DNA from 3 places in the Pseudomonas lijiangensis genome. Region 2 is predicted to be linked to each of the others. Evidence: riboswitches for the same ligand, from Rfam matches in the RefSeq annotation. Region 2 holds a riboswitch; each other region holds the start of a gene.

Region 1 (9,916 bases), 250 kb from region 2:
CCATCGCATCGGCGAGCGCGACCGGCGTGTCTGCGAAGTGCTGTCACGGGTGGGCCTCAATGAAAGCTTCCGCTTTCGATATCCGCATCAACTGTCGGGCGGCCAGCGCCAGCGTGTGGCCATTGCCCGGGCATTGATCCTGGAACCCCGCGTCCTGCTGCTGGATGAACCCACCTCGGCGCTGGACGTCTCGGTACAGGCCGAAATCCTCAATCTGCTGGCCGACCTGCGTCAGCAACAAGGCCTCACCTACCTGATGGTGACTCACGACCTCGGCGTCGTGGCGCACCTCTGCGACCGGGTTGCAGTCATGCAGCAGGGCCAGGTGCTGGAAACCCTCGACAGCAGCCAGTTGGTGAACAACCAGGCGCAGCACGAGTATTCCCGATTATTGATCCAGGCCAGCCGCGACATGGACGTACGACTCACCGGCTGAGGGGTCGTCGCCTGACGACCTGAAAAACCGAACACCGCTGACAGCGTGACCCCAGGCCAGAACGGCTGCGGGATTCGGCTGCCCGCGATTTGCTCCAACACACCCAGACCTTCAATCAAACAAGAATAAAAAAATGAAAAAATCAATCGCTCTGCTCTCCCTGTCCGCCCTGTTGCCATCTGCCTGGAGCTATGCCGACAGCGGCTACATCAACTATCGACATCAATACGCGGAAAGCACCCGCATGCACTCCGACCGGGTCAAGTTCGGCACACGCCTGGACAGCAGCTGGGGTTTTGAAGGTGAGCTGAAGTACAAGACGGCGGGCGACCGCCAGGATGTGGCGTTCGACAATACCGTCGGCAACGGCCATGAGCTGACGATCAGCTATCAGCACAAGCTCAACGACCAATGGACCGTGACGCCTTCCCTGGCCCTGGAAAGCATCGAGAAGTCCACGTCTTACAAGACCGGTATCAAGGTCGGCTACAAAGTCACCGATACGCTGAGCATTTCAGGCCGCTACCGCTATGACTCGATCAAGCTGGACCGGGACAAGATCAACGAATCCATGCCCGACAATGCGATGGATAACCAGTCAATCAATCGCTATGACATCTGGATCAACTACTCGACCAAGGGGCCATGGACCTACGAGTACCAGCTCACCTATTTCGATGCCGACTACATCCGCTACGACAACGGCACCAGCGACTACGAACAGAATGCGGCGTTCAAGTATCGCTGGAGCAAGCAATGGGTGCCGTTCTTCGAGGTCGGCGACATCAAGGTCGATTCCGAGGATGACAAGCGTCAGTTGAGGTTACGGGTGGGGATTCAGTACAACTTCCTCTGATTCTTCATCACCAGTTGGCTCCTACAGCCGTGGGAGCGGATTCATCCGCGAAGGGCCGGAACATCCCACACAGATTTATCTGTATGGGAAGCCGTCTTCGCGGACAAGTCCGCTCCCACAACAGACAATTCAATCGCGAACAAACTTTCTACTCGCTATGAGTACGCCGCAACCGGATGCGGCTGCCGTTGAGGTGCAGGTACATGGCCGAGCGGGCCGCATCCACATTGCCTTCGGCAATCGCGTTGTAGATCTGCCGATGCTCGGCGTTGATCCCGGCCAGGTAGGCGCTGCGATCACTTTGCCCGGTGTAGGCGGAATTCATGCGGGTGCGCGGAATCAGCTTGGTGCCCAGGTGTTTCATGATGTCGATCAGGTAGGCATTGCCCGAAGCCTTGGCGATCTTGAGGTGAAACTGGAAGTCGGCATTGATGGTAGTCCCGGACTTTTCCGGGCCTTCAAGCAGCGCATCGAAAGCCCGCTTGAGTTCCAGCAAGGCTTCAGGACTGCGACGCTGCGCAGCCAGCCCGGCCGCTTCGACTTCAAGGCTGATGCGAAACTCCAGCAGATTGAGCACGTCGGACAGGGTCGCGATGGTCGCCGGCCCGACCGAAAAGCCTTCAGGTGGCGGCATGTCCAACACAAAGGTCCCTACCCCGTGGCGCGTTTCCACCAACCCTGCCGCCTGCATCCGCGACAGGGCATCGCGCACCACCGTTCGGCTGACGCCTTCGGCTTCCATGATGTGGATCTCGGAAGGCAGCTTCTCGCCACGCTGCAGCACGCCATCGCGCATGCGCTGGGCGAAACGGTCGACCAGGGTTTCAGCCAGACGGCGATGGTTTTTCTGCGAGGAAACGACGTTGTCCGACATTGCAGCCTCAATTCGATCTAATGCCGCAGTATAGGCTGCGATCACGACACAAAACACACCATGACTACGGTTATACTCAGCAACCCGACACGGACCCGATCAGCCCGCCCATGGAACACCCTTCTTCCCCGACAGGTCGTCGCTCCAGCCTGACCCAGCAACTGGTCGCCGAGTTCTCGCGCAAGATCCGCGAAGGCGAGATCAAGAGCGGTGAAAAGCTGCCCACCGAGCAGGTCATCATCCGGGAAACCGGTGTCAGCCGCACCGTGGTTCGCGAAGCCATGTCGCGTCTTCAGGCCGAGGGGCTGGTAGAAACCCGTCACGGCATCGGAACCTTCGTGGTCGATGCTTCGCGCCCGCGGGACTTCCAGATTCCGGAAGCCATCTCCGGCAGCCCTCCCGATGCCGCGGCCATCATCGAGTTGCGCCTGAGCCTGGAACCGGAATCCGCCGCCCTCGCCGCACAACGGCGCACGCCGGAGCAACTCGAAGCCATCCGACAGGCGCTGGACGAGCTGCATCGCTGCGACCAGAACGAAACCGATACGACCCAGGCCGACTTCGAGTTTCATCGCTGCATCGTGCAGTGCACCGCCAACAGTTTCTTTACCGATGTCATGACGCAACTGGGCAACAGCATTCTGCCTCGCGCACGGGTCGGCTTCGGCAATGTGCCGTCGACTCGGCTCATGGATGACCCGCAGATCCAGCAGCGCGAACAGGAGCAGATCTACTCGGCCATCGCCCATCAGGATCGCGATGCGGCCAGGGCGGCGATGCGCCTGCACCTGATCAACTGCCTGCAGCGCTTTCGCGCAAAGGATTAGCCACTAAGAAGGCTTATCGTTTACCATCGCGCCCCGTCGGTTTCCGAGAGGAACTAACAGGGAATTCGAGGGCTGCGCATCTGTGCAGACTCAAACGAAACTGCCCCCGCAACTGTAGGCATCGAGCCAGCTCCATGACAGCCACTGGTGATTTTCCGGGAAGGCTGGAGTCAAGGTGATGACATGCCAGTCAGGAGACCTGCCGACCTGCACGTTAACTGACCGGCGGGGTGTCCGGGAAGGACATCCGCGCGCCGGTTCATGGCTGCCTTGCCCTGCCTTTTGTGCAGTGCCGAGGGATGTGTTTCCTGTCTGTACATTGCGCCTTGCACGTACGAAACGGAGATCGCATTACATGTCACTGCCTCGCCTTGCGGCACTCATCGCCGGTTTGAGCCTGTCCACCCCGAGCCTCGCTGCTCCCACACAGTACCCGCTGACCGTCGAGAACTGTGGCCTGAAGCTGACCTTCGAGCACGCGCCACGCAGGGCTGTGACCATCGGCCAGTCCGGCACTGAAATGCTCTACGAACTGGGCCTGGGCGACAGACTGGTGGGCACTTCGCTGTGGTTCAACGATGTGCTGCCACGTTTCAAGGCACAGAACGACAAGGTCGAGCGCCTGGCGGACAACGACCCGAGTTTCGAGGCCGTCATCGGCAAGCGCCCGGAACTGGTGCCCGTCCAGCTTGAATGGATGGTGGGTGCCCAGGGCGTGGTCGGCACACGCCAGCAGTTTCATGATTTGAAGATCCCGACCTACATCATGCCGTCCGACTGCGAAGGCAAGGACAATCTGGTAGGCGCTGATGGCACACGCCTTGAGCCCTTCCGCATCGACACCATCTACAAGAGCATCGAACAGCTCGCCCAGATATTCGACGTGCAGGATCGCGGGCAACAACTGGTTGCAGAGCTGCGCAATCGCCTGGCCCACGCGGTCGCCAACGTCAAACAGAACAAGGAACGGGATGTGTCCGCGGTGTTCTGGTTCTCCAGCGCAGATATCAACATTGATCCTTACGTTGCAGGCCGCAAGGGCATCCCGGACTTCATGCTCAATAACCTGGGCATGCGCAATATCGTCGAATCCGACGAAGAATGGCCGACCGTGGGCTGGGAAACCATCGCCAAGGCCAATCCGGACATTCTGGTGATCGCGCGCATGGACCGCCGTCGTTTTCCGGCCGACGACTACCGCAGGAAACTCGAATTCCTCAAGTCCGACCCGGTGACCCGCAACATGGACGCGGTCAAGCATGACCGTATCGTGATCATCGATGCCGATGCCATGCAGGCCAGTATCCGGCTGTTTACCGGTATCGAAGAACTGGCCGAAGCCGCCAATCGCTACAACGCCGCCCAATGAAACTGACCACTGCGCTCGGCCACATGCTCTGGGTGACAGCCGTTCTGCTGCTGGCCATCGTGGCGGGTGCAGCCATCGGCGAAACCACCATCAGCATGCCTGTGGTCTTCCAGGTACTGGCAAACAAGCTCTGGGCAGCAGGGTACGTGCTCGACCCTATCGACGAAGGCATCGTCTGGAACTATCGCCTGACCCGCTCCATCGTGGCTGCGGCCTGTGGCGCAGGGCTGGCGATTTCCGGGGTCGTGCTGCAATCGCTGCTGCGCAACCCGCTGGCCGATCCGTATTTGCTGGGCATCTCCGCGGGCGCCTCGACCGGTGCGGTGCTTGTAGCAATCATGGGGCTGGGTGCCGGGGCCATTTCCATGTCGGCGGGGGCTTTCGTGGGCGCCGTGGCGGCTTTTTCCCTGGTCGCCCTGCTCGCTCGCTCTTCACATGGTCCGACCGCAGCAGCGCACATCATTCTGGCTGGCATCGCCGGCTCACAGCTCTTCCATGCACTGACTTCGTTTCTCATCACCAAGTCAGCCAGCGCCGAGCAGGCACGGGGCATCATGTTCTGGCTGCTGGGCAATCTCAGTGGCGTGCGCTGGCATTCGGTATGGCTGGCGGTGCCGGTGGTGGTGGTTGGCTTGCTGGTCTGCCTGTGGCATCGGCGAGCGCTGGATGCCTTTACCTTCGGCAGCGATTCGGCAGCGTCCCTCGGCATTCCGGTGCGGCGCGTGCAAATCGTGCTGATCGCCTCGGCGACACTGGTCACGGCAGTGATGGTGTCCATCGTCGGTTCCATCGGCTTTGTCGGTCTGGTGATTCCCCATGCCGTACGCATGGTGGCCGGAGTACGTCATGCCCGTCTGGTCCCGCTCAGCGCCTTGTGCGGTGCGCTGTTCCTGATTGCCGCCGATATCCTGTCCCGCACCCTGATCAAGGGCCAGGTGTTGCCGATCGGTGTCATTACCGCGCTGATCGGCGCGCCGGTCTTTGCGCTGATTCTTATCCGGGGGAAAACCACACGATGAACGCCTTCTCGCCCATCGTCGACACCCCGGCACTCGGCTGTTCGGGCCTGGGTTATTGGCTCAAGGACAAGATCCTGCTCAAGGACGTGAACCTGAGCATTGCGCCCGGAGAAACCCTGGGCATTGTCGGCCCCAATGGTTCGGGAAAGTCGACCCTGATCAAGCTGCTGTCGGGTATTCAGACGCCTTCCAGCGGTCAGGTACAGCTCAATGGGCAGGCACTGAACAGCATGAAGCGCCGGGATATCGCCCGACAGTTGGCGGTGGTCGAGCAACAGGCCGAGACCAGCGACGCCATCACCGTACTGGATGCCGTCGAACTGGGTCGCACGCCCTGGCTGTCGGCGCTGGAACCCTGGAGCGACGAAGATGACGCCATTGTCCGTCAGGCCTTGCAGGATGTCGGCATGCTGCACCTGATCAAACGCGCCTGGCATACCTTGTCCGGTGGCGAACGCCAGCGCACCCATATCGCCCGGGCACTGGCGCAACGCCCACAGATCCTGTTGCTGGACGAGCCGACCAACCACCTGGATATCCAGCATCAACTGTCGATTCCGGGGCTGATCAAGTCCTTGCCGGTCACCACCGTCATCGCCCTGCACGACCTCAATCAGGCGCTGGGCTGTGACCGCGTGGCGGTAATGGAAAACGGTCGCATGGTTGCGCTGGGCAAGCCTGTGGACGTGCTGACGCCTGAACGCCTGCACGCCACTTTCGGAGTACGGGCCCACTGGCTGACCGATCCGTTCGATGGTGCACGGATACTGCGCCTGCGGCCTTGCTGACCCGTTAATGCCCAAACAAAACTCGTGGGAGGCAGCTTGCTGGCGAAAAAGGCCTGAAACTGGCTGATATTCTGCGTCGTACGCTGAAGTCGCCAGCAAGCTGCCTCCCACAAAGTGATTCATTGACCTTAACTGATCGGCGCGCTCCTTACTGAGGCCATTGCTCCAGCAGCATGGCCACGAATTTTTCGGCAGCGGGCGAAAGCGAAGCGCCGCGCCGGGAAACCAGCCCCAGGGTCCGGTCAACCACCGGGTCCACCAATGGAACGCTGACCAGCGTGGGATGCCCTTCAGCCGGCATGGCCAGGCTGGGCATGGCGGAGATGCCTAGCCCGGCCTCGACCATGCCCAGCGACGTCGACAAGTGCTGCACTTCATAAAACCACTTTGGCCGCCAGCTCAGACCGGCCAGTGCATGGTCGAGAATCATCCGGTTGCCGCTCAGGCGGCCAACGCCGATCAGACGATATTCACTGAGTTCCATCCAGGCAACCGACTCACGCTTTGCCAACTCATGGTCACGTCGGCAGGCGAGCACGAAAGGCTCTTTGACGAGAGGCACAAACTCGATATCGGGATGCTGCCCGCTCATCATGTTGATGCCGAAATCCGCCTCCCCTCGCAAAACAGCTTCCAGCCCTTCATTGGCACTGAGGTCCAGCAGGCGGATGCGGATCTTGGGATAACGCTCGTTGTACAGGCGGATCACCGAAGGCAGAAAGTAGAAAGCGGCCGTAGGAATACAGGCCAGGGTCACCTGACCGATCTGGCGCTCTGCCAACTCCCGGATATTGAGGATCGAGTCCTCGAAGTCATCCAGAAGTCGTCGCGCCTTGGGGAAAAAGTCGCGTCCGACACTGGTCAGGCTGACCCGGCGAGTGGTGCGATCCAGCAATGATGTGCCCAGCCCCTGCTCGAGCTTCTTGATTCGCCGGGTGAGTGCAGGCTGGGAAATATGCAGCACTTCGGCAGCTTCGTGAAAGCTGCCAAGTTCAGCGATTTTCACGAACGATCGAATATCTTGCAGCTCATATTCCACATTATTTTCCTTTTGGTGGATTGTGATGGGCGTTCAAGACCAGCGGAGTATTATTGCCTGAAGTGGAATAATAGCTACGATCTTTGCATTGGATACGCTTAAAAATCCATGGGACTCTTGCTTCCAACACATCAATTACCCCAATTGATCAATAAGAGTCCAAAACTATGCAACCGATTCCCTGCGTCCTGATGCGCGGCGGCACTTCCAAAGGGCCGGTTTTTCTTGCCAGTGATTTACCCTCTTCGACCGCTGAGCGCGATGAACTGCTGCTGGCTCTCATGGGCTCTGGCCATGAGCTGGAAATCGACGGAATCGGTGGTGGCAGCCCCCAGACCAGCAAAGTGGCAATCGTCAGCCCGTCGACTCATGAAGATGCCGATGTGGACTACCTGTTCGTGCAAGTCATGGTTTCCCAGCGCCGTGTCGATACTGCGCCCAACTGCGGCAACATGCTTTGCGCCGTCGGCCCGTTTGCAGTGGAACAGGGTCTGGTCGAGGCAACTGGCGATGTCACTCAGGTTCGCATCCGCAACCTCAATACCGGCACGTTCGTCTGCGCCGATGTCCGCACCCCTGGCGGCCAGGTCAGCTACGAAGGCCAGACCAGCATCGACGGAGTACCGGGCACCGCAGCCCCGGTGCAACTGACTTTCCTGGACGCAGCAGGCAGCAAGACCGGCAAGCTGTTCCCAACCGGCAAACAGACCGACCTCTTCGACGGCGTGCCCGTGACCTGTATCGACATGGCCATGCCCATGGTCATCATCGAAGCGTCCCTGCTGGGCAAGCGTGGAGACGAAACGCCTGCCGAACTCGACGCCGACAAGGATTTCCTTCGCAAGCTCGAAGCCTTGCGTTTGCAGGCAGGACTGGCCATGGGCCTGGGCGATGTCAGCGAAAAGGTGATCCCCAAACCCGTACTGGTTTCGCGGCCCGATGCAGGCGGCACCCTCAAGGTTCGCTATTTCATGCCGCATAACTGTCATAAGGCCCTGGCGATCACTGGCTCCATCGGCCTGGCCACAGCCTGCGTCAGTGAAGACACCGTGGTTGCCCGACTGCTGGGTAGCGCCCAGACTCCGCGCCTGCAAGAAGTCCGGATCGAGCATCCGAGCGGTTCGATCCAGGTCGCCCTGGCGTACGTCGGTGAAAACGGACAGACCATCCGGGCTTCGGTGGTGAGAACGGCACGTCGCCTTTTCTCCGGCGAGGTCTACGCCCCTGTCGCACAACGGCTGGCGGGCTGACATTGTTTATCGCTGCACACTGCTCTGCCTGATACTGAGTACCGCATCAGAACAACTCCAATAATGGGTGATGCAACATGAAAATCGCTAAATCGCTCTACTTTCAGATTATCTGCGCCGTAATCCTCGGGGTTCTGGTCGGTCATTTCTGGGCTCAACAAGCCATCGCTCTCAAACCGCTGGGCGATGCATTCATCAAGCTGATCAAAATGATGATCGCACCGGTGGTGTTCTGCACCATCGTCACCGGCATTGCCGGCATGAGCGACAAGCGCTCTCTCGGGCGCCTGATGAGCAAGACCATGCTGCTGTTTCTGGCCCTGACGGTGATCAGCCTGTTCATCGGACTGATTGCGGTCTATGTGATCAAGCCAGGCGTGGGCATGAACATCGATCCGGCGAAACTGAGCACTGCCGGTTTGAGCCAGTACACCGACTCCGCCGCGAAGCTGGGTGTCGTGGACTTTTTCATGCACATTATCCCGGACACCTTCATCGGCGCGTTCAACAAGGGTGAAGTCTTGCCGGTGCTGTTTATCGCCGTGTTGTCCGGGTTCGCACTCTCGTCCCTGGGCGAGCGCGGCAAGCCAGTGCTCAATGTGCTGGAATCGGCCTCGCACATGGTCTTCAAGATCTTTTCCTACCTGATGCGCTTCGCTCCGGTCGGTGCCTTTGGTGCCCTGGCATTCACCGTGGGTCAATACGGCATTACCTCACTGGGCTCGCTGGCCAAGCTCATCATGACCCTGTACATCGCATGCGGCTTCTTCGTGTTCGTGGTACTGGGCGGGATCTGTCGCGCTCACGGCTTCAGCCTCTGGAAACTGCTGCGCTACTTCCGCGAAGAGTTCCTGGTGGTGCTCGGCACGTCCTCGACCGAACCTGTGATGCCTCGCATGCTGGAAAAGCTTCAGGCACTGGGCTGCAAGAAAGGCGTCGTCGGCCTGGTACTGCCAACGGGATACTCGTTCAACCTGGACGGCACGGCGATCTATCTGTCCCTGGCCGCCATCTTCATTGCCCAGGCGTGCAATATCGAACTGAGCATGACCCAGACCCTGACCATGCTGGCAATCATGCTGCTGTCCTCCAAGGGTGCGGCGGGCGTGACCGGCAGCGGTTTTGTCGCCCTGGCCTCGACCCTGACGGTCATCCACGACATTCCCCTGGCAGGTCTGGCATTGCTGATCGGCATCGATCGCTTCATGTCCGAAGCCCGGGCGCTGACCAGCCTGGCCAGCAACGCCGTCGCGACCGTGGTGATCTCCCTGTCGGAAAAGGCCTGCGACCGCGAAGTGCTCATGCGGCGGCTTGACGGTAAAGCCATCGCGGCTACGCCTGAAACCCCGCAATGGGACAGCGCACCCCAGGCTGCCGAGCGCATCTGACCCACACATACCCCAACCGATAACCATTCGAGCAGGTCAGGCATCGTTCATGCGATGCCCGGCAGGCCCG
Region 2 (9,916 bases):
CAGGGATCAACTGATGACAATCGTCACTGGGGTCAACAATCAATAAACGTCGTGTTTGGGCCGCTTCATGCATAGTAGATTCCCTTGGCGCCCGACATGGAGTGGAGTTATTAAAATCTTTTTATAAACAGTAAGTTGACGAGCCCGAATGTTACGTTAGCAAATATTTGACACACCCTTGTACCGTTTAAATATATCGGTCATAACGAAAAGTAATTAAACAGGTTGTAACGTTTTTACAGTCAGAAAATTCTGCCGGTCATTGAACCGAACACCGTAAAAGTTGCCTCAGATCAAGCCGAATACGGCACGGATGTAAAAAAATTGAAAATATCCGGCAAGCGGTGTGACTCACCCCACCCTGTTCGGCATCAACACAGGTAACCAGCCGAACGGTAAAGCCCGCCGACGTGCCTGGACTGATATGGGCATTTTGAGGAATTGAAAATGAACGCCCCACTGCGCTTCAACGATGCACTTCTGATCGCTGGAAACGCTTTTGCACCTTTCCAGTGTGTTGCCTGGGCAGCCCAGGCCGGAAGCGGAGAACTGAGCCTTACAGTGATCGATCGCACCTGCGCACTTATCGGTCGTAAACAGATCCCGAGCAGCGCTTACTCCGACCCTGCACAACTTGCCAGTGTTCTGAAAGAAGCTCGCGAAGAAATCAGCAATGAAGGTTACAGCCTTCAGCCGTGGACCATGCCGGCCTGATCCTTTATCGCGAATAAATTCGCTCCAACAGGATTTGTGGGAGCGAATTTATTCGCGAAGCTCTTCAAGATGCCGGTAACCGGCTCCCAGCCTTAGCGCCAGTTCCCGCGCCCGGCCAAGCCGGATAGGCCCTTTCTCTATATCGATCAGCAGACTCTCGCAGTCGAACCCTGAACACGGAGGCATATCCTTGACCCGGCCATCGGTGAGGATCAGCACACGCAAATGTTCAGCGGGATAACGCTGGTGTCGCATTTTCAACCAGTCTTTTGCCTGCTCGATGGCTGCGAACAGCGGCGTTCCGCCCCCCGCACCCAACGCATCCAGCCATGGCCGTAATGCCGCCGAAGCCTTGAGGCCTTGATGTTTCCACCGGGGAACATTGCCACTGGCAGTCAGCAGCGCCAGTCTGGCACGACGGCGATAGGCCTCGTCGAAGACCTGAGCCAGCACGCCCTTGGCCTGACTCAATGCCTGATGACGACGTGTCGAGGCCGAGGCATCGACAATCACCAGCAACAACTCGGTCGGCCGACTGCTGCGAGGCTGGCGTACCAGGTCGCGGCGGCTTTGTGGACGACCGCGCAACAGCGTCGGCAGCCAGGCAATCGCACCATCGATGCCTGAACGCGCCGCACCATGACGCCCGGAAGTCAGCCTGCCAGGACGGGGACTGGCATCCGCCCCCTTTGCCGAACGAGGGCGGATGCCTAGGGCTTTTTTGGCCAGCTCGGCACTTCGCGGCGCGCACCGGTGGGCACAGGCCGGGCAGGCAATTCACCCCAACTGCCCTGCCCGTTCTGAGGTTGAGGTTCCTGTGGTGTGGCCTGGCCGGGCGCTGGCGGTTCGGGATTCTGTGCCGAGGACGCTGGATCGCGACGCCGATGACGCAAGGCAAACTCGGCCACCGCGTCGATATCCTGCTCTTCGATCACACCCACGCCACGCCATGCAGCATGGGCTCGCGCAGCACGCAGCCAGACCAGATCGGCACGCATGCCATCGACGCCCGCCGCAAAACAGCGCTCCGTCACAAGACCCAGCGAACGATCATCAAGCTCGATGGCAGGCAACAGCGCACGGGCCTGCTCGCAACGTTGCTGCAAAGCCTGCTGCTGATCTTGCCACGCCAGACAAAAAGCCTGAGGGTCGGCATCGAAATCCAGACGACGGCGGATGATCTGGCTGCGCTCGGTCGGCAACGTCTGCCCACTCAGGGCCACATTCAAACCGAAACGGTCCAGCAGTTGCGGACGCAACTCGCCCTCTTCAGGGTTCATGGTGCCGATCAGCACGAAGCGCGCCGCGTGACGGTGGGAAATGCCATCGCGCTCCACCAGATTGGTGCCACTGGCGGCGACATCCAGCAACAGGTCCACCAGATGATCAGCCAGCAGGTTGACCTCATCCACATACAGCACGCCACCGTCTGCCTTGGCCAGAACGCCGGGGGAAAACTGCGCACGACCTTCGGACAGCGCCGCATCCAGATCCAGAGTGCCGACCAGCCGCTCTTCAGTGGCACCCAACGGCAAGGTGACAAACTGACCGCTGGCCAGCAAGTCCGCCAGCCCACGGGCCAGGGTCGACTTGGCCATGCCACGCGGCCCTTCGATCAGCACACCGCCGATTTTCGGGTCGATGGCCGTCAGGCACAGCGCCAGTTTCAAGTCATCGGCGCCGACCACTGCTGCCAGGGGAAAATGCGGGGTATCGGTCATGCTTGTCATCAGCTCTCTTCTATATCCAGCAACAGGTCTTCCAGCGCTTCACGATAGTCACCCGGCTCCTGCCAGAGGCCGCGCTGCTGGGCTTCGAGCATACGCTCGGTCATGTCGCGCAGGGCATCGGGGTTGTGCTCGCGAATGAAGTCGCGGGTCGACGGATCAAGCAGGTAGGCATCGGCCAGCAATGCATATTGGTGGTCGTCGATCAGTTCAGTGGTGGCGTCGAACGCAAACAGAAAGTCCACGGTCGCAGCCATTTCGAACGCACCTTTGTAGCCATGACGCTTGACGCCTTCGATCCATTTCGGATTGGCCGCACGACTGCGGACCACACGGTTCAGCTCTTCCTTCAGGGTACGAATCCTGGGCAGATCCGGCTGGCTGTTGTCGCCATGGTAACTGGCGGTTTTCTGGCCGCTCAGGCTTTCGGCGGCAGCGAGCATGCCACCCTGAAACTGGTAGTAATCGTTGGAATCCAGCAGGTCATGCTCGCGGTTATCCTGGTTCTGCACCACGGCCTGAACCCGGGACAGGCGCTGTGCGAAGTTCTGCCGGGCAGGCGTGCCTTCATCAGCCGCGCCGTAGGCATAACCACCCCAGTTCAGATAGACCTCGGCCAGATCCTCACGGCTCTGCCACAGACGTCCATCGATGGCACCCTGCACACCCGCGCCATAAGCACCGGGCTTGGCGCCGAAAATGCGCCAGCCCGCCTGACGCGCCGCTTCGTCTTCACTCAGGCCGGCCTCCTGAAAGCTGCGGCGCTCTTCACGGACACGGGCCGCCAGCGGATTCTGATCGTCCGGTTCATCCAGAGCGGCAACGGCCTGTACTGCGGCATCGAACAGACGGATCAGGTTGGCAAAGGCATCACGGAAGAACCCGGATACACGCAAGGTCACGTCAACACGGGGGCGATCCAGCAGGCTCAGGGGCAGAATCTCGAAGTCATCGACCCGCTGGCTACCGGTCGCCCAGACCGGACGCACGCCCATCAAGGCCATGGCCTGGGCGATATCGTCGCCACCGGTGCGCATGGTGGCCGTGCCCCAGACCGACAGGCCGAGCTGGCGCAAGTGGTCGCCATGATCCTGAAGATGGCGCTCCAGCAAAAGATTGGCCGAGTGAAAACCGATTCGCCAGGCCGTAGTGGTCGGCAGGTTGCGCACATCCACGGTAAAGAAGTTGCGGCCCGTGGGCAGCACGTCCAGCCGCCCGCGACTCGGCGCACCGCTCGGCCCGGCAGGTACGAAACGACCATTCAGGGCATCCAGCAGACCGCGCATCTCTTCGGGACCGCAGGCATCCAGACGCGGAGCGACCACCTCGCGAAGGCTTTCCAGAACCAGCACCAGTTCAGGATGATCCGGCAGATCGTCGATCGCCTCTGCCTCAACGATGCGTTCGATCAGAATCGCGGCATACAGCTCAAGCCGCTCCCGGGTATCGCCCGTGGTGCGCCATGGGTCGCCACTCACTGCCAGCAAGACGGACGGACGCGGACCGTTCCAGGGCTCGGCCAGCTCGCAATCCAGCGGGTCAAAGTCCAGCGCCAGAGCCTTGGCAAGCACCCGAAGCAAACTCGACTGCGCGCCACGGCCATCGCCACGGGGAATGCGCAGCAGTGCCAGTAGCGTGTCGATACGCAGACGGCCTTGCGGGGATTGACCAAAGACATGCAGGCCATCGCGGATCTGCGACTCCTTCAAGTCACACAGATAGGTGTCCAGACGCGGCAGCCAGATGGCGGCATCGGCGTCGCTGTCGATGGATTCGTCCAGCGCCAGCTCCCGGTCGATGCGGGTTTCGCGCACCAGCTTGAGAATGTCCCGTTGCAGTTCCTGCGCCCGGCGCGGGTCCAGCAGTTGCGCCTCGTAGTATTCGTCGGCCAGCAGCTCCAGATTGCGAAGCGGGCCGTAGGTTTCGGCGCGAGTCAGGGGCGGCATCAGGTGATCGATGATGACCGCCTGGGTGCGGCGCTTGGCCTGGGCACCCTCGCCCGGATCGTTGACGATAAACGGGTAGATATTCGGCATCGCGCCCAGCACTGCATCGGGCCAGCAGTCTTGAGAAAGACCGACGCCCTTGCCCGGCAGCCACTCCAGGTTGCCATGCTTGCCCACATGCAGCACCGCATGGGCGCCATACGCCTTGCGCAGCCAGAAGTAGAACGCGAGATAACCGTGAGGCGGCACCAGATCGGGGTCGTGATAGACCGCACTGGGGTCTACCTGATAACCACGGGCAGGCTGAATGCCGACAAAGGTCAGGCCAAAGCGGATACCGGCAATCATCATCCGCCCGCTGCGGAACATCGGGTCGTTCTGTGGCGCACCCCAGCGGGCATTCACCGCATCGCGGCTGGCCTGGGGCAAGTCATCGAAGGCATCAAGGTACTCGTCCAGCGCCATGCTTTGCTGGCAAGGGCGCAGGTCGATGCTCTCCAGATCGTTGGTGACGCCGCCCAGCAGTTGCTGAATCAGCGCAGTGCCGCTTTCAGGCAACAGCGCCAGCGGATAGCCCTCGCTCTGCATGGCGCGCAGGATATTCAGCGCCGCCGCAGGCGTGTCGAGCCCTACCCCGTTGCCGATCCGGCCATCGCGGGTCGGGTAGTTGGCCAGAATCAGCGCTACCCGCTTGCTGGCATTGGGCAGTCGCGCCAGTTCGATCCAGCGTCGTGCCAGTTGCGCGACGAAGTCCATGCGCTCGGGATGGGCGCGATAGCACACCACGTCCGACTGGCTGCGCTCGCTGCGCCAGGCCAGGTCCTTGAAACTGATGGGCCGGCTGATGATGCGCCCGTCCAGTTCCGGCAAGGCAATGTGCATCGCCAGATCCCGCGCCCCGAGGCCTTGCTCGCTGGCCTGCCAGGCGGGCTGGTTGTCCTGGGCGCAGATGGCCTGGATCACCGGCACATTGCGACGAAACGGTCGCAGATGCGGCGCTTCGGGGCTGGACTGGGCAAAGCCCGTGGTATTGAGGATCAGCTCGGCTTCGACTTCATCCAGCCAGTCCTCGACCATGGTCAGGCAACCCGACTCCTTGAGACTCGCCAGCGCAATCGGCAAGGGATTGAGCCCTTGAGCCTGCAAGCGCTCGCAGAACACATCGATGAAACCGGTGTTGGCTGCCTGCAAGTGGGAGCGGTAGAACAGCAACGCGACCACCGGATGCCCCGGTGTCCAGTCTGCCTGCCAGTCCGGCAGCGTGGCCGTCGCCTTGCGCGGGTGATAGATGGCCGTGCGTGGCAGTGGCTGGGGCTCAGCCCATGAGTAATCGCGCTCAAGCCAGCTGCTGGCCATGCAACGATAAAGGTCCAGCGCATTCTGCAAGCCGCCCTGACGCAGGAACTGCCAGAGTCGGTCGCGCTCCTCGGCAGGCACGGTGCTCAGGTCGCTCAGCTCCGGATCGGGACGATCATCCCCCGGCACCAGAATCACCTGCACGCCACGGGCTGCCAGCTCCATCAAGCGCTCGACGCCATAGCGCCAGTAGCCAATACCGCCATGCAGGGAAATCAGAATGACCCTGGCGTGGCGCAACACCTCATCGACGTACAAGTCCACCGAGGCGTGATTCTGCACCTGCATCGGGTTGGCCAGACGCAGGCTCGGGTAGTCATCGGGCAGTTGCTGCGCGGCTTCGGCCAGCAGGGCCAGGCTCGAATCGCCGCTGCAGAGAATCACCAGCTCGGCCGGAGTCTGCCCCAGGTCGGCAATGCTGTCGTCGGGTACGAAACCGCCCGGCTGGGTTCTCAGTAAATGCATGAATCAGCCGGCAGTCGCAGCATTGAGCTTCGCTTCCAGAGCAACATAAACTTCACGCTCTAGCTCATCGTAGAGTTGTTTTTCCAACGCTACAGCATCCAGCTCCTGGCCGATCAATACCAAGTGGGTGGCACGTTCTTCATCAGCCTTCCATGCACGATCAAAGTGCTTGTCGAAACGGGTCCCTACACCCTGAATCAAGAGACGCATCGGTTTACCGGGGATGGCGGCAAAACCCTTGACCCGCAGGATACCGTGCTGGACCACCATACGGTTCAGCACGTTCATGAGAAAAGCCTCTTCGGCTGGGGGCAGCTTGATAGAGATCGAATCAAAAACATCATGATCGTGGTCGTCATGATCCTCATCGTCGTGATGGTCATGGTGAGTCTTGCGACCGTCGATATGCAGCTCCGACTCGGCCCCCACGCCCAGCAGTACATTGATTGGCAGACGACCATTGCTGGCCTCGATGACCTTGACCGCGGGCGGCAGCTCTTCGGCGACTTCGGCGCGTACAGCAGCCAGACCTTCGGCGTCGATCATGTCGGCCTTGTTCAGAATCACCAGATCGGCACTGGCCAACTGGTCAGCGAACAGTTCATGCAGCGGGGATTCGTGGTCCAGGTTCGGATCGAGTTTGCGCTGGGCATCCACCTGATCCGGGAAGGCGGCAAAAGTACCGGCTGCAACGGCCGGGCTGTCTACCACCGTGATAACGGCATCGACGGTGCAGGCATTGCGGATTTCCGGCCACTGGAACGCCTGGACCAGAGGTTTCGGCAGTGCCAGGCCCGAGGTTTCAATGAGGATATGGTCCAGATCAGCGCGACGCGCCACCAGTTCACGCATCACCGGGAAGAACTCTTCCTGCACCGTGCAGCACAGGCAGCCGTTGGCCAGCTCATAGACGCGACCGTTGGCTTCTTCTTCGGTACAGCCGATGGTGCACTGCTTGAGGATTTCGCCGTCGATTCCCAGCTCGCCGAACTCATTGACGATCACTGCGATGCGACGCCCTTCGGCGTTATCGAGCATGTGCCGCAACAGGGTGGTCTTGCCCGAGCCCAGGAAGCCGGTAACGATGGTGACGGGAAGTTTGGCCAGTGTTTTCATCGGATGCCCTTTGGCAATACGGCGGGCAAGCAGGACGAGAACCGTGCGCTGCGCACGGATCGATTCGCCACCGGATCACCCCGCCCGGTTGTAGTGAGAATTCGTGGGCCTGTGGCCCGGTTCGAGGCAGGTCTCCTGGCTTACGGCGGCGTGTCGGCAGGACAGGCATTCATCGCGCCTTCCCGCTCGCGCAGTGGCCATGCAATGAAATCACCGTTTACAGTTGCGGGGGCAGCTGCGGCTTGGACCGCATTCCCGTCTTAGCCCGACCTTTTGCACAAGGTCGAGAACCTCAAGTGCGCAAGGCTACGCAGAGGTCGAAGGCAGGTCAATCGTTCAGATTGACGTTCACGGGCCGCCATGCTCTCCTACACGACTTGTTACGGGTGCCCCTCACGGGGTGAAACGGGAAACCGGTGCGCTCATTTGTCCATGAGTCAGTCCGGTGCTGCCCCCGCAACGGTAAGCGAGAGAGGATCAGAACCACTGTGCCACGGCATGGGAAGGTGATCCTGAAGGCGTCGAGGCACAATATCGACACCCCTCGCGAGCCCGGAGACCGGCCCGATACTGACTCAATGACACACCCGCGGTGGGCGGGCGCAGTTGAAGCCTTCTGACGTCCGTCAGCAGGTTCCTGTGCGCATGCCTGCCTGTCGAAACCAGAGGGAAGCGCCATGTCCACCATCAGCAGCAGCCAGTCGAACACCACCACGTCCACCCAGGCCCAGCGCCTGACAGCCGCCATCAGCGCTGCGATTCTTGGCGCCTGCCTGGTGTACTTCGCCGGTTTCTCGCACATCGCCGCCGTTCACAACGCTGCTCACGACACCCGCCACAGCGCCGCCTTCCCTTGCCATTGAGACCTGACGCCATGTTCAAGCGAATCATTCAGACGGCAGGTTTCAGCGGTCTGCTAGCGGCATTGCTGCTGACCCTGCTGCAAAGCTTCTGGGTCTCGCCCCTGATTCTTCAGGCCGAAACCTTCGAAAAGGCACCCGCCGAGCACGTGCATGAACATGACCACGCCGATGCTTCCGCCGCAGGGCACAGCCACGACGAAGAAGCCTGGGAGCCGGAAGACGGCTGGCAGCGCATTCTCTCCACGACCGGCGGCAATCTGGTGGTCGCGGTGGGTTTTGCCTTGATGCTGGTGGCGCTCTACACGCTGCGCGCACCGGGCCGCACCTCTCAGGGCGCATTATGGGGGCTGGCCGGTTTTGCGGTCTTCGTCCTGGCGCCGACACTGGGCCTGCCGCCTGAACTGCCGGGTACTGCGGCTGCCGACCTGAACCTGCGCCAGTACTGGTGGATCGGAACGGCGGCCTCCACGGCTGCCGGTCTGGCCTTGATCGCCTTCGGCCAGAACGGGCTGCTCAAGGTGCTGGGCGCGGCCATTGTGGTTGTGCCGCATCTGATTGGCGCGCCACAGCCATTGACTCATGAGAGCCTGGCTCCCGAAGCGCTGGAATCGCAGTTCATCCTGGCTTCGCTGCTGACCAATGCGTTGTTCTGGGTCGCTCTGGGCCTGATCAGCGCCTGGCTGTTCCGTCGCAGCAATGCCGACCTGCACGCCTGATCACGGCACCGGGCAATCCGGCCCTGCCCTTGTGGCAGGCCTGGGTTGCCAGCGCGGCTGCCCGGCCGCGAGCCTGCTGGAGCTCATCGAAAGCAGCCTGAAAGCCCATGGCCTGGAAATCGGCGCCATCACTGCCCTCGCCTCCATCGACCTCAAGCAGGACGAACCGGGCTTGCTGGAATTGGCCGAACAACTGTCCGTGCCGCTGATCTTCTTCAGCGCGTCGCAAATGGCAGAATACGAACCGCAACTGACCCACCGCTCGCCAACGGCCTTCCAGCACACGGGCTGCCACGGGGTTGCCGAAAGCGCAGCGCTGGCACTGGCCAGCCAATTGGGCAAAAGCCCGGCAACACTGGTGATCGCACGCCAGAAGAACGCCCGGGCAACCTTTGCCTTGGCGAGCCGTGTCGATAATACGCGGCTCATTAATACCGTTTGATTCAGGAGATTTCATTGACCGTCTTTTTCATCGGCGCAGGCCCTGGCGATCCGGACCTGATCACCGTCAAGGGGCAGCGACTGATCCATTACTGCCCGGTCATCATTTATGCCGGTTCACTGGTGCCGGTGGCCGTACTGGATGGCAATCATGCCGTTCAGGTGGTCAACAGTGCCGAGCTGCATCTGGAACAGATCATCTCCCTGATGAAATCTGCTCATGAACAGGGCCGGGATGTAGCCAGGGTGCACTCAGGCGACCCGAGCCTGTATGGCGCGATTGGCGAACAGATTCGTCGCCTGCGTGAGCTGGGCATTCCCTTTGAAATCATTCCCGGTGTAACGGCCACGGCTGCCTGCGCCGCCTTGCTGGGTACCGAACTGACGTTGCCGGACATTTCCCAGAGCGTGATCCTGACCCGTTACGCCGACAAGACGTCGATGCCGGCAGGCGAAGAACTGGCAAGCCTGGCCCAGCATCGGGCCACCATGGCCATTCACCTGGGGGTCAACAATCTGCAGAAAATCGTGGAAGAACTGACACCGCATTACGGGGCGGACTGCCCGACAGC
Region 3 (9,916 bases), 1.8 Mb from region 2:
CCGGTATTGGGCTCCCAGTCCATGCCATTGGGGTTGCGCAGGCCCGATGCGAAAATCCGGTGCTGGCCGGTGGCAGCGTCCACTTCCCAGATCGCGGCGCGACCTTCTTCCTGATCCATGCCGTTTTCGCCAACGTTGCTGTTGGAACCGACCGTCACGTACAGCTTGCTGCCGTCCTTGCTGGCAATCACGTTCTTGGTCCAGTGGTGATTCAGCGTCCCGCCAGGCAAGTCGACGACTTTGGTGGCCTGGGCGCTGATGGAGGTCTGGCCGGTTTCATAAGGGAAACTGATCAGGCGGTCGGTATCGGCCACGTAGAGCTTGTTGCCCACCAGGGTCATGCCGAACGGCGAATTGAGGTTTTGCAGGAAGACCGTGCGGGTTTCGGCCACGCCGTCGTGGTCCTTGTCGCGCAGCAGGGTGATGCGGTTGGCGCTGGGCACACCGGCTCCGGCGCGGCCCATGACTTTTTCCATGACCCAGCCGCGCACGCCTTTGGCGTCGTCAGGTTTGGGCGGTGAATTGGTTTCCGCGACCAGCACGTCGCCATTGGGCAGCACGTACAGCCAGCGCGGGTGATCCAGCCCTTCGGCAAAGGCGGCGACCTGGGTGCCGGGTGCGGCAACCGGTTTTGCATTCTTTTCCCAACCTACGGCAGGGGCGATGTTGACGGTGGGGATCAGGGTCTTGTTCGGTTCGGGCAGTCTGGGCGAAGGGCCGGTGCCATCCGAGACTTGCAGTGTCGAAGACTCGCCGCAGGCTGTGAGGCCTCCTGCAACCAGAAGCAGCAAGGCAAGCCGGGGTCTGAGTGTGAACATGCCGATCTCCATAACGGTCAGTGGCCAGATAAAGATAGGAGGGACCTGAACTGTCGAGGTTCAATCCTCTTGTGTCGATTGACGCTCCCAGCCCAACCCTCTACCCTTCGCCGCTTGTTTCAGGTGCTTTGCAATCCTCGATTGGCAGAGTGAAACAGGGAAGCCGGTGAGGACGCACTACAACTCCGATCCCGGCGCTGCCCCCGCAACGGTAAATGAGTCAAGACTGCGCTCGATGCCACTGTGTCCCAGGACACGGGAAGGCGCGCAGATCAGGCAGATGCCTGCTCATGAGCCCGGAGACCGGCCTGATCCACTCAACAGCATCACGGCGGGCGATGCTCTGCGCAGGGCTTTGCCGTGCTGCCTGATGCTGTCCTTCCGTCTGCTTTCGCGTGCCCTCAAGCGGAGAGCTGAGATGAACGAATCCCCCGAACGTGACGAACGTCATCTGGCGCGCATGCAGCGCAAGAAGGCGGTAATGGACGAGCGCATTGCCAGCGCTCCCAACGAGTGTGGCCTGCTGCTGGTGCTGACCGGTAATGGCAAGGGCAAGAGCAGCTCGGCATTCGGCATGCTCGCCCGGGCCATGGGCCACGACATGCAGTGTGGCGTGGTGCAGTTCATCAAGGGCCGCAACAGCACCGGTGAAGAGCTGTTCTTCCGGCGTTTCCCCGAGCAGGTGCGTTACCACGTGATGGGCGAGGGGTTCACCTGGGAAACCCAGGACCGCCAGCGTGATATCGCCGCCGCCGAAGCCGCCTGGGAAGTGTCCCGTGAAATGCTCCGTGACCCCGGCATCGGTCTGGTGATCCTCGATGAGCTGAATATCGCCCTCAAGCATGGCTATCTGGATCTGGAGCAAGTACTGAGCGACTTGCAGGCCCGGCCACCGATGCAGCATGTGGTGGTGACCGGCCGTGGCGCCAAACCCGAATTGATCGACCTGTCCGATACCGTTTCCGAGATCGGCGTGGTCAAGCATGCGTTCCAGGCCGGAATCCGTGCGCAAAAAGGCATCGAGTTGTGAGTAACCCTGTATGAGAGCGCCGCGTCATTGCCCGGCAGTATTGATTGCCGCGCCCGCCTCCGGGCAGGGCAAGACCACGGTCACCGCTGCGCTGGCACGCCTGCACCGTAACCAGGGCCGCAAGGTCCGGGTGTTCAAGTGCGGGCCTGATTTTCTGGACCCGATGATTCTGGAGCGGGCCAGCGGCGCGCCGGTTTACCAGCTGGATCTGTGGATGGTGGGCGCCGATGAAAGCCGACGCCTGCTGTGGGAAGCCGCCGCCGAGGCGGACCTGATCCTGATCGAGGGCGTCATGGGGCTGTTCGACGGTACGCCATCGAGTGCCGATCTGGCCCGCCACTTCGGCGTTCCGGTGCTGGGTGTGATCGATGGCACGGCCATGGCCCAGACTTTCGGAGCGCTGGCCCTGGGGTTGGCGCGTTATCAGCCGGACCTGCCGTTCGCCGGAGTGCTGGCCAACCGGGTCGGCACCGTACGTCATGCGCAGTTGCTCGAAGGCAGCCTGACGGAAGGCCTGCGCTGGTATGGCGCGCTCTCTCGTGAAACCGGTATCGAATTGCCGAGCCGTCATCTGGGCTTGGTGCAGGCCAGTGAACTCAACGATCTGGACCTGCGCCTGGACGCTGCCGCCGATGCGCTGGCCAGCACCTGCGACGTGCTCTTGCCGCCTGCCGTGACCTTCAATGCGCCTGACCCGGTGCCTGCCGAACCTCTGCTGGCCGGTGTGCGTATCGCCATCGCCCGTGACGAGGCCTTTGCCTTTGCCTACGGGGCAAGCCTGGATCTGCTGCGGGCCATGGGTGCGGAGCTGTCGTTTTTCTCGCCGATCCGCGATAGCCACTTGCCCGAGGCTGACAGCCTGTACCTGCCGGGCGGTTATCCCGAGCTTCATCATGCAGCGCTGGCTGAAAACACGCCGATGCTGGAGGCGATTCATGCCCATCATCTGGCAGGCAAGCCGATACTGGCCGAATGCGGCGGCATGCTGTACCTGCTCGACGCCTTGACCGATGTCGAAGGGCAGCGTGCCGAGTTGGTGGGTCTGCTCAGTGGCGAGGCGGTCATGCAAAAACGTCTGGCGGCCCTGGCCCTGCAAGTGGTCGAACTGCCTGAAGGCTCGTTGCGCGGGCACACGTATCACCATTCCCTGACCAGCACCGAGTTACAGCCCATTGCCCGTGGCGTCAGCCCCAATGGCGGACGAGGCGCGGAGGCGGTGTATCGCGATGGGCGCCTGACGGCTTCCTACGTGCACTTCTATTTCCCTTCCAATCCTCAGGCGGTTGCGGCGCTGTTCACACCATGACCGATCAGGCGTTCAGTCCCCAGGAGCGGGCCGCGGTCTATCGGGCCATTGCCGAGCGCCGCGACATGCGTCACTTCAGTGGCGGCAGCGTGGCACCCGAACTGCTTGCGCGTTTGCTTGAAGCAGCGCATCAGGCGCCCAGTGTCGGCCTGATGCAGCCCTGGCGTTTCATCCGCATCAGCGACCCGGCATTGCGGGCGCACATGCAGGCCCAGGTGGAAGAAGAGCGGGTGCGTACTGCCGAAGCCCTGGGCGAGCGTGCCGATGAGTTCATGAAGCTCAAGGTCGAGGGCATCAGCGATTGCGCCGAAGTGTTGGTGGCCGCGCTGATGGACGATCGGGAAAAGCATATTTTCGGTCGTCGGACCTTGCCGGAAATGGACATGGCGTCCTTGTCCTGTGCGATCCAGAACCTGTGGCTGGCCTCCCGTGCCGAAGGGTTGGGCATGGGATGGGTGTCGCTGTTCGATCCTCAGGCGCTGGCCAGTCTGCTGGGCATGCCCGAAGGCGCAAAACCCCTGGCGATCCTGTGCCTGGGGCCGGTGGAAGAGTTTTACCCGGCACCGATGCTGGTGCTGGAAGGCTGGGCGCAAGCGCGTCCACTCAATGAATTGCTGTATGAGAATCAATGGGGAGTGAGTCCATGAGTGTGGCGCTGTTGAGCGTTGCCGGAGTAGCGCTGGATGCGTTGCTCGGCGAGCCGAAACGCTCACATCCGCTGGTGGCGTTCGGTCGTCTGGCTGACCGTATCGAGCAGCGTTTCAATTCCGGCGGACGTGGCTGGCGCAGTCATGGGGTCACAGCCTGGTTTCTGGCTGTGGTGCCCTTGACGCTGCTGGCAACCATCCTCAGTTGGCTGCCCTATGTCGGCTGGCTGGTGGAGATTCTGGCGCTGTATTGCGCGCTGGGGCTGCGCAGCCTGGGCGAGCATGTGGAACCGGTGGCCCAGGCCCTGCGCTCGGGCAATCTGGATGAAGCGCGGCGGCGGGTCGGTTATCTGGTCAGCCGCCAGACCACCGAACTGGACGAAACAGAAGTCGCCCGTGCCGCCACCGAATCGGTACTGGAAAACGGCAGCGATGCGGTGTTTGCCGCGCTGTTCTGGTTTGCGGTGGCCGGTGCGCCCGGTGTGGTGCTGTATCGACTGAGCAACACGCTGGATGCCATGTGGGGTTATCGCAACGAGCGTTTCGAGCGCTTTGGCTGGGCGGCGGCGAAAATTGACGACTTGCTCAACTACATTCCTGCGCGTCTGGTGGCCCTGACCTACGCGCTGCTGGGCAAGACTCGCCTGTCTCTGCGTTGCTGGCGCACTCAAGGGCCGACCTGGGACAGCCCCAATGCCGGTCCGGTCATGGCCGCTGGGGCCGGTGCCCTGGGTGTCGAGCTGGGTGGCGCGGCGATCTATCACGGCGAACTGCATCAGCGCCCGCAACTGGGCGAAGGCGTGCCCGCCGATGCGGATGCCATCGATCGTGGCTGGCAACTGGTGCAAAGAGGCGTCTGGCTGTGGCTGCTGGTCTTGTGCGTGGGGGCCGAGTTCTATGCTTGAGCACGGTGGTCGCCTGAGGGCGGCAGCGCAGCATTACGGCATCGACCGTGCTGACTGGCTGGACCTGTCCACCGGTATTGCGCCCTGGGCATGGCCGATTCCGGAGATTCCTGCACAGGCCTGGGCGCGTCTGCCGGAAACCGACGACGGCCTGGAAGCTGCCGCCTGCGCCTATTACGGCGTACCTCAACTCTTACCGGTGCCGGGTTCGCAAGCTGCGATCCAGGCCTTGCCTCGTGTGCGCAGCGCCTGTCGGGTCGGCGTCCTGTCGCCTTGCTATGCCGAGCACGCCCATGCCTGGCGCAAAAGCGGATTTCTGGTGCGTGAAGTGCAGGAACAGGAAGTGGATTACTTCCTGGACAGCCTCGACGTGTTGGTGGTGGTCAACCCCAACAATCCCACGGGCCTGCACCTGACCCCGGAGCGCTTGCTGGAATGGCACGCCCGTCTGGCCGAACGCGGCGGCTGGCTGGTGGTTGATGAGGCTTTCATGGACAACACGCCGGACACCAGTCTGGCGGCCGAAACCGGGCGCGTCGGCCTGATCGTGTTGCGTTCGTTCGGCAAGTTCTTTGGTCTGGCCGGCGTGCGATTGGGCTTCGTGCTGGCGGAGCCGGGCCTGCTCAAGGCACTGGCGGCAGAAATCGGCCCGTGGTCGGTCAGCGGGCCGACACGGATTCTGGGGCAGGCGTGTCTCGCAGACCTTGAAGGCCATGCCCGCCAGCGCCAGCGTTGCGATCAGGCCAGTGAGCGTCTGGTGGCATTGCTGAGCAATCACGGCCTGAGCCCACAAGGCGGCTGCGCGCTGTTTCAGTGGGTGGTCACCGAGCAGGCACCGGCCCTGCATGACTTCTGCGCCCGGCGCGGTGTCTTGCTGCGTCTGTTCGAGGGTCAGGGGGCGGTCAGCAGTCTGCGCTTTGGCTTGCCTTGCGAAGAGGCCGACTGGTCGCGTCTGGAACATGTACTGCTCGAATACCGCAAGGAAACCCCATGACCACGTTGATGGTACAAGGCACGACGTCCGATGCCGGCAAAAGTACGCTGGTGACCGCGCTCTGCCGCTGGCTGACCCGCCAGGGCGTCAAGGTGGTGCCGTTCAAGCCGCAGAACATGGCGCTCAACAGTGCGGTGACGGCGGACGGCGGCGAAATCGGTCGGGCCCAGGCCGTGCAGGCTCAGGCTTGCGGGCTGGAGCCTCATACCGACATGAATCCGGTGCTGCTCAAGCCCAATAGCGATACCGGCGCTCAGGTCATCATTCATGGCCGCGCTGTGACCACCATGAATGCCGTGGCGTATCACGGCTACAAGGAAATCGCCATGCAGGCGGTGCTGGAGTCCCATCGGCGCCTGGGCGAGACGTACCCGGTGATCATGGTCGAGGGTGCCGGTTCGCCTGCCGAGATCAATCTGCGCGCCAACGACATCGCCAACATGGGGTTTGCCGAAGCCGTGGATTGCCCGGTGCTGCTGGTGGCCGATATCAATCGCGGCGGTGTGTTCGCGCATCTGGTGGGCACGCTGGAGTTGCTGTCGCCCAGCGAGCAGGCGCGAGTGAAGGGTTTTGTCATCAACCGTTTTCGTGGTGACATCGCGCTGTTGCAACCGGGGCTGGACTGGCTCGAAGCCCGTACTGGCAAGCCGGTGGTGGGCGTGCTGCCGTATGTGATGGATCTGCATCTGGAAGCCGAAGACGGTCTGGATCGACGCCAGACCGACAAGGTCGAGCGGGTGCTCAATGTCGTGGTGCCGGTGCTGCCGCGCATCAGCAACCACACCGATTTCGATCCGCTGCGCCTGCACCCGCAGGTCAATCTGCAATTCATCGGCCCCGGTCAGGCGGTGCCGCCTGCCGATCTGATCATCCTGCCGGGCTCGAAAAGCGTGCGCAGCGACCTGACGTACCTGCGCGCCAACGGCTGGGAGACGGCCATTGCCCGGCATCTGCGCTATGGCGGCAAGCTGCTGGGTATTTGCGGCGGCCTGCAGATGTTGGGTCAGCAAATGCATGATCCTCTTGGCCTGGAGGGCGCGCCGGGCTCCAGCCCCGGTCTGGGTTTGCTGGACATGAGCACGGTACTGGAAGCCGAGAAGCAACTGCGAAATGTGCGCGGGCGTCTGGCGCTGGAGGAGGCAGAAGTCTGCGGCTATGAAATTCATGCGGGCGTGACCAGCGGCGCGGCTCTGGAAAACGCTGCCGTGCATCTGGACGATGGCCGTTGTGACGGTGCGCAAAGTGCTGATGGGCAGATTCTGGGTACTTACCTGCATGGCCTGTTCGAGTCGCCTGCCGCCTGTAGCGCGCTGTTGCGCTGGGCGGGTTTGCAGGATGTGCAGCAAGTGGATTATCACGGGCTGCGGGAGCGGGATATCGAGCGTCTGGCCGATCTGGTGGAAAAGCACCTCGATGGCCCGCTGTTGCGCGAGCTGTGCGGCCTGGAGGTGAAGTGAAATGCTGCAATTGATCCTGGGTGGTGCCCGCTCCGGCAAGAGTCGCCTGGCTGAAAGGCTGGCGGCGGAGTCGGGGTTGAGCGTCATTTATATCGCCACCAGCCAGCCGCTGGACGGCGAGATGAACCAGCGGGTGGCGACTCACCGTCAGCGTCGTCCCGACAGTTGGGGGCTGGTCGAAGAACCTGTCGAACTGGCGCGTGTCCTGCGAGAAAACGCTGCAAGCGGGCACTGCCTGCTGGTGGATTGCCTGACGCTGTGGCTGACCAACCTGCTGATGCTCGATGACCCCGAGCGCCTGGCTCAGGAGCACGAGGCGCTGCTGGAATGCCTGGGCGAACTGCCGGGTGAAATCATTTTTGTCAGTAACGAAACCGGGCTGGGCGTCGTGCCGATGGGTGAGCTGACCCGCCGCTATGTCGATGAAGCCGGGCTGTTGCATCAAGCCCTGGCCGAGCGTTGCCAGCGTGTGGTGTTGACCGTTGCCGGCTTGCCTCTGACTTTGAAAGGACCCGCATTATGAGTAATTCCTGGTGGCTCAAGCCCGCTCAGGCTGTGGATGTGCCGATGCGCGAAGCTGCGCTGGCCCGTCAGCAGCAATTGACCAAACCGGCCGGTTCGCTGGCGCAACTGGAGCGGCTGGCGGTTCAGCTCGCAGGTTTGCAGGGACGCATCAAACCCAAGGCCGATCAGCTGTGGATCGCGATTTTTGCTGGCGATCATGGCGTCGTTGCCCAGGGCGTCTCGGCCTATCCGCAGGAAGTGACCGGGCAGATGCTGCATAACTTCGTCAATGGCGGCGCTGCGATCAGCGTGCTGGCCCGGCAGTTGTCGGCGAAGCTGGATGTGGTCGATCTGGGCACCGTGTCGCCAGTGGATTTCCCCGGTGTGCGCCATTTGCGCATCGGAGCAGGCACCGCCGACTTCACCCAGGGCCCGGCCATGACCGCCGAGCAAGGACTGGCGGCCATGCAGGCCGGACGTGACAGCGTGCTGCGCGCCAAGGCGGCGGGCGCCGAGCTGTTTATCGGCGGCGAGATGGGGATCGGCAACACCACGGCAGCCAGTGCGGTCGCCTGTTCGTTGCTGGAGTGCGCGGCGCAATTGTTGGTCGGCCCCGGCACCGGTCTGAACGCCGACGGTATGCGACACAAGAGCGAAGTCATCGAGCGTGCCCTGGCCTTGCATGCGGATCAGGCGGGTGACCCGTTGCAAAGTCTGTTCTGCCTGGGCGGTTTCGAGATCGCTGCACTGGTGGGCGCCTATCTGGCCTGTGCCCAGGAAGGCATCGCGGTACTGGTGGATGGTTTCATTTGCAGCGTGGCTGCCTTGGTGGCGGTGCGTCTTAACCCGTCCTGTCGCGACTGGCTGTTGTTCGGCCATCGTGGCGCCGAGCCTGGGCATCGGCATCTGCTGGAAGCCTTGCAGGCCGAACCTCTGCTGGACCTGGGCCTGCGCCTGGGCGAGGGCAGTGGTGCAGCCCTGGCAGTGCCTCTGGTGCGGCTTGCCTGTGAGCTGCATAACGGCATGGCGACCTTTGCCGAAGCGGCAGTGGCGGATCGTCCGGCATGACATTGCATCTGGATCTGTTGCGCCACGGTGAAACCGAACTGGGCGGCGGCCTGCGCGGCAGCCTGGACGATGCCCTGACCGCAACAGGCTGGGAGCAGATGCGCGAGGCCGTGGCGCAAGCAGAGCCGTGGGACCGGATTTACACCTCGCCCTTGCAGCGTTGTGCGCGTTTCTCCGAAGAACTGGCCGCAAAGCTGGCGCTGCCGCTGCATGTCGAGCCTGGCTTGCAGGAGCTGCACTTCGGCGATTGGGAAGGGCATAGCGCGGCGCAATTGATGGAAACCGATGCCGAAGGGCTGGGGCTGTTCTGGGAAGATCCCTACGCTTTTACGCCGCCCAATGGCGAGCGGGTGACGGATTTCTCCGAGCGAGTATTGGGCGCTGTGCAAGGCTTGCAGCAACGCCATGCCGGCGAGCGAGTGTTGCTGGTCAGCCACGGCGGGGTAATGCGCCTGTTGCTGGCTCAGGCCCGGGGCCTGCCTCGCGAACAGTTGTTGCAGGTGACGGTCGGTCACGGCGCGCTGCTGTCCATCAAGGTCGCCGCCGGTGGCGTGCTGACGGAGAACTGAGATGCTGCCGTTCTGGATTGCCCTGCAATTTCTCAGCAGCCTGCCGGTTCGGCTGCCGGGTATGCCGCAGCCTCAGGAATTGGGACGCTCGCTGCTGTTCTATCCATTGGTCGGCGTGCTGTTCGGCGTGCTGTTGATGGCGCTGAACCGGGTGCTCGAAGGTTCGCCCGTGATGCTGCATGCGGCCTTGCTGCTGACCGCCTGGGTGCTGCTGAGCGGCGGTCTGCACCTGGACGGTCTGGCGGACAGCGCCGATGCCTGGCTGGGCGGCTTTGGCGACCGAGAGCGAACCCTGAGCATCATGAAGGACCCACGCAGCGGCCCTATCGCCGTGGTGACGCTGGTGCTGATCCTGCTGCTCAAGTTCACCGCGATCCTTGCCTTGATCGAAAGCCACAACAGCATCGCCTTGTTACTGGCTCCACTGATCGGGCGCAGCGCCATGCTTGGGTTGTTTCTCGGCACGCCTTATGTGCGTGCGGGCGGTCTGGGGCAGGCGTTGGCCGATCATTTGCCTCGTCGTACCGGGCAGTGGGTCTTGCTGATCAGCGCGGGCGCTTGTGTGTTGCTGGGCGGTTGGGCCGGATTGATTGCGGTGGTTGCGGCCACTGCCGGTTT

Evidence for each region. A riboswitch is a leader RNA that binds a small molecule or an ion and turns the genes downstream of it on or off. The one in region 2 is predicted to bind cobalamin.
Region 1: it holds a riboswitch for cobalamin, as region 2 does, so the genes downstream of both, KQP88_RS09765 (ABC transporter substrate-binding protein) here and cobW (cobalamin biosynthesis protein CobW) in region 2, are expected to answer to the same signal.
Region 3: it holds a riboswitch for cobalamin, as region 2 does, so the genes downstream of both, cobO (cob(I)yrinic acid a,c-diamide adenosyltransferase) here and cobW (cobalamin biosynthesis protein CobW) in region 2, are expected to answer to the same signal.

What each region holds. Positions count from the first base shown of each region.
Region 1 is NZ_CP076668.1:2,226,823-2,236,738, reverse strand. It holds gene KQP88_RS09785 (ABC transporter ATP-binding protein) at 1-436, shown strand, start outside; gene KQP88_RS09780 (oligogalacturonate-specific porin KdgM family protein) at 570-1,292, shown strand; gene KQP88_RS09775 (FadR/GntR family transcriptional regulator) at 1,441-2,166, opposite strand; gene KQP88_RS09770 (FadR/GntR family transcriptional regulator) at 2,277-2,993, shown strand; cobalamin riboswitch at 3,014-3,215, shown strand; gene KQP88_RS09765 (ABC transporter substrate-binding protein) at 3,349-4,362, shown strand; gene KQP88_RS09760 (FecCD family ABC transporter permease) at 4,359-5,381, shown strand; gene KQP88_RS09755 (ABC transporter ATP-binding protein) at 5,378-6,169, shown strand; gene KQP88_RS09750 (LysR family transcriptional regulator) at 6,318-7,208, opposite strand; gene KQP88_RS09745 (4-oxalomesaconate tautomerase) at 7,376-8,458, shown strand; gene KQP88_RS09740 (dicarboxylate/amino acid:cation symporter) at 8,536-9,846, shown strand.
Region 2 is NZ_CP076668.1:2,477,365-2,487,280, reverse strand. It holds gene KQP88_RS10845 (sigma-54 dependent transcriptional regulator) at 1-73, opposite strand, end outside; gene KQP88_RS10840 (hypothetical protein) at 448-714, shown strand; gene KQP88_RS10835 (vWA domain-containing protein) at 763-1,371, opposite strand; gene KQP88_RS10830 (ATP-binding protein) at 1,425-2,435, opposite strand; gene cobN (cobaltochelatase subunit CobN) at 2,444-6,208, opposite strand; gene cobW (cobalamin biosynthesis protein CobW) at 6,212-7,324, opposite strand; cobalamin riboswitch at 7,433-7,634, opposite strand; cobalamin riboswitch at 7,692-7,906, shown strand; gene KQP88_RS10815 (CbtB domain-containing protein) at 8,002-8,187, shown strand; gene KQP88_RS10810 (CbtA family protein) at 8,199-8,903, shown strand; gene KQP88_RS10805 (cobalamin biosynthesis protein) at 8,884-9,345, shown strand; gene cobM (precorrin-4 C(11)-methyltransferase) at 9,360-9,916, shown strand, end outside.
Region 3 is NZ_CP076668.1:4,310,412-4,320,327, reverse strand. It holds gene KQP88_RS17955 (PQQ-dependent sugar dehydrogenase) at 1-818, opposite strand, end outside; cobalamin riboswitch at 923-1,144, shown strand; gene cobO (cob(I)yrinic acid a,c-diamide adenosyltransferase) at 1,237-1,848, shown strand; gene KQP88_RS17945 (cobyrinate a,c-diamide synthase) at 1,859-3,154, shown strand; gene bluB (5,6-dimethylbenzimidazole synthase) at 3,151-3,801, shown strand; gene cbiB (adenosylcobinamide-phosphate synthase CbiB) at 3,798-4,706, shown strand; gene cobD (threonine-phosphate decarboxylase CobD) at 4,699-5,700, shown strand; gene KQP88_RS17925 (cobyric acid synthase) at 5,697-7,157, shown strand; gene cobU (bifunctional adenosylcobinamide kinase/adenosylcobinamide-phosphate guanylyltransferase) at 7,159-7,680, shown strand; gene cobT (nicotinate-nucleotide--dimethylbenzimidazole phosphoribosyltransferase) at 7,677-8,729, shown strand; gene cobC (alpha-ribazole phosphatase family protein) at 8,726-9,298, shown strand; gene KQP88_RS17905 (adenosylcobinamide-GDP ribazoletransferase) at 9,300-9,916, shown strand, end outside.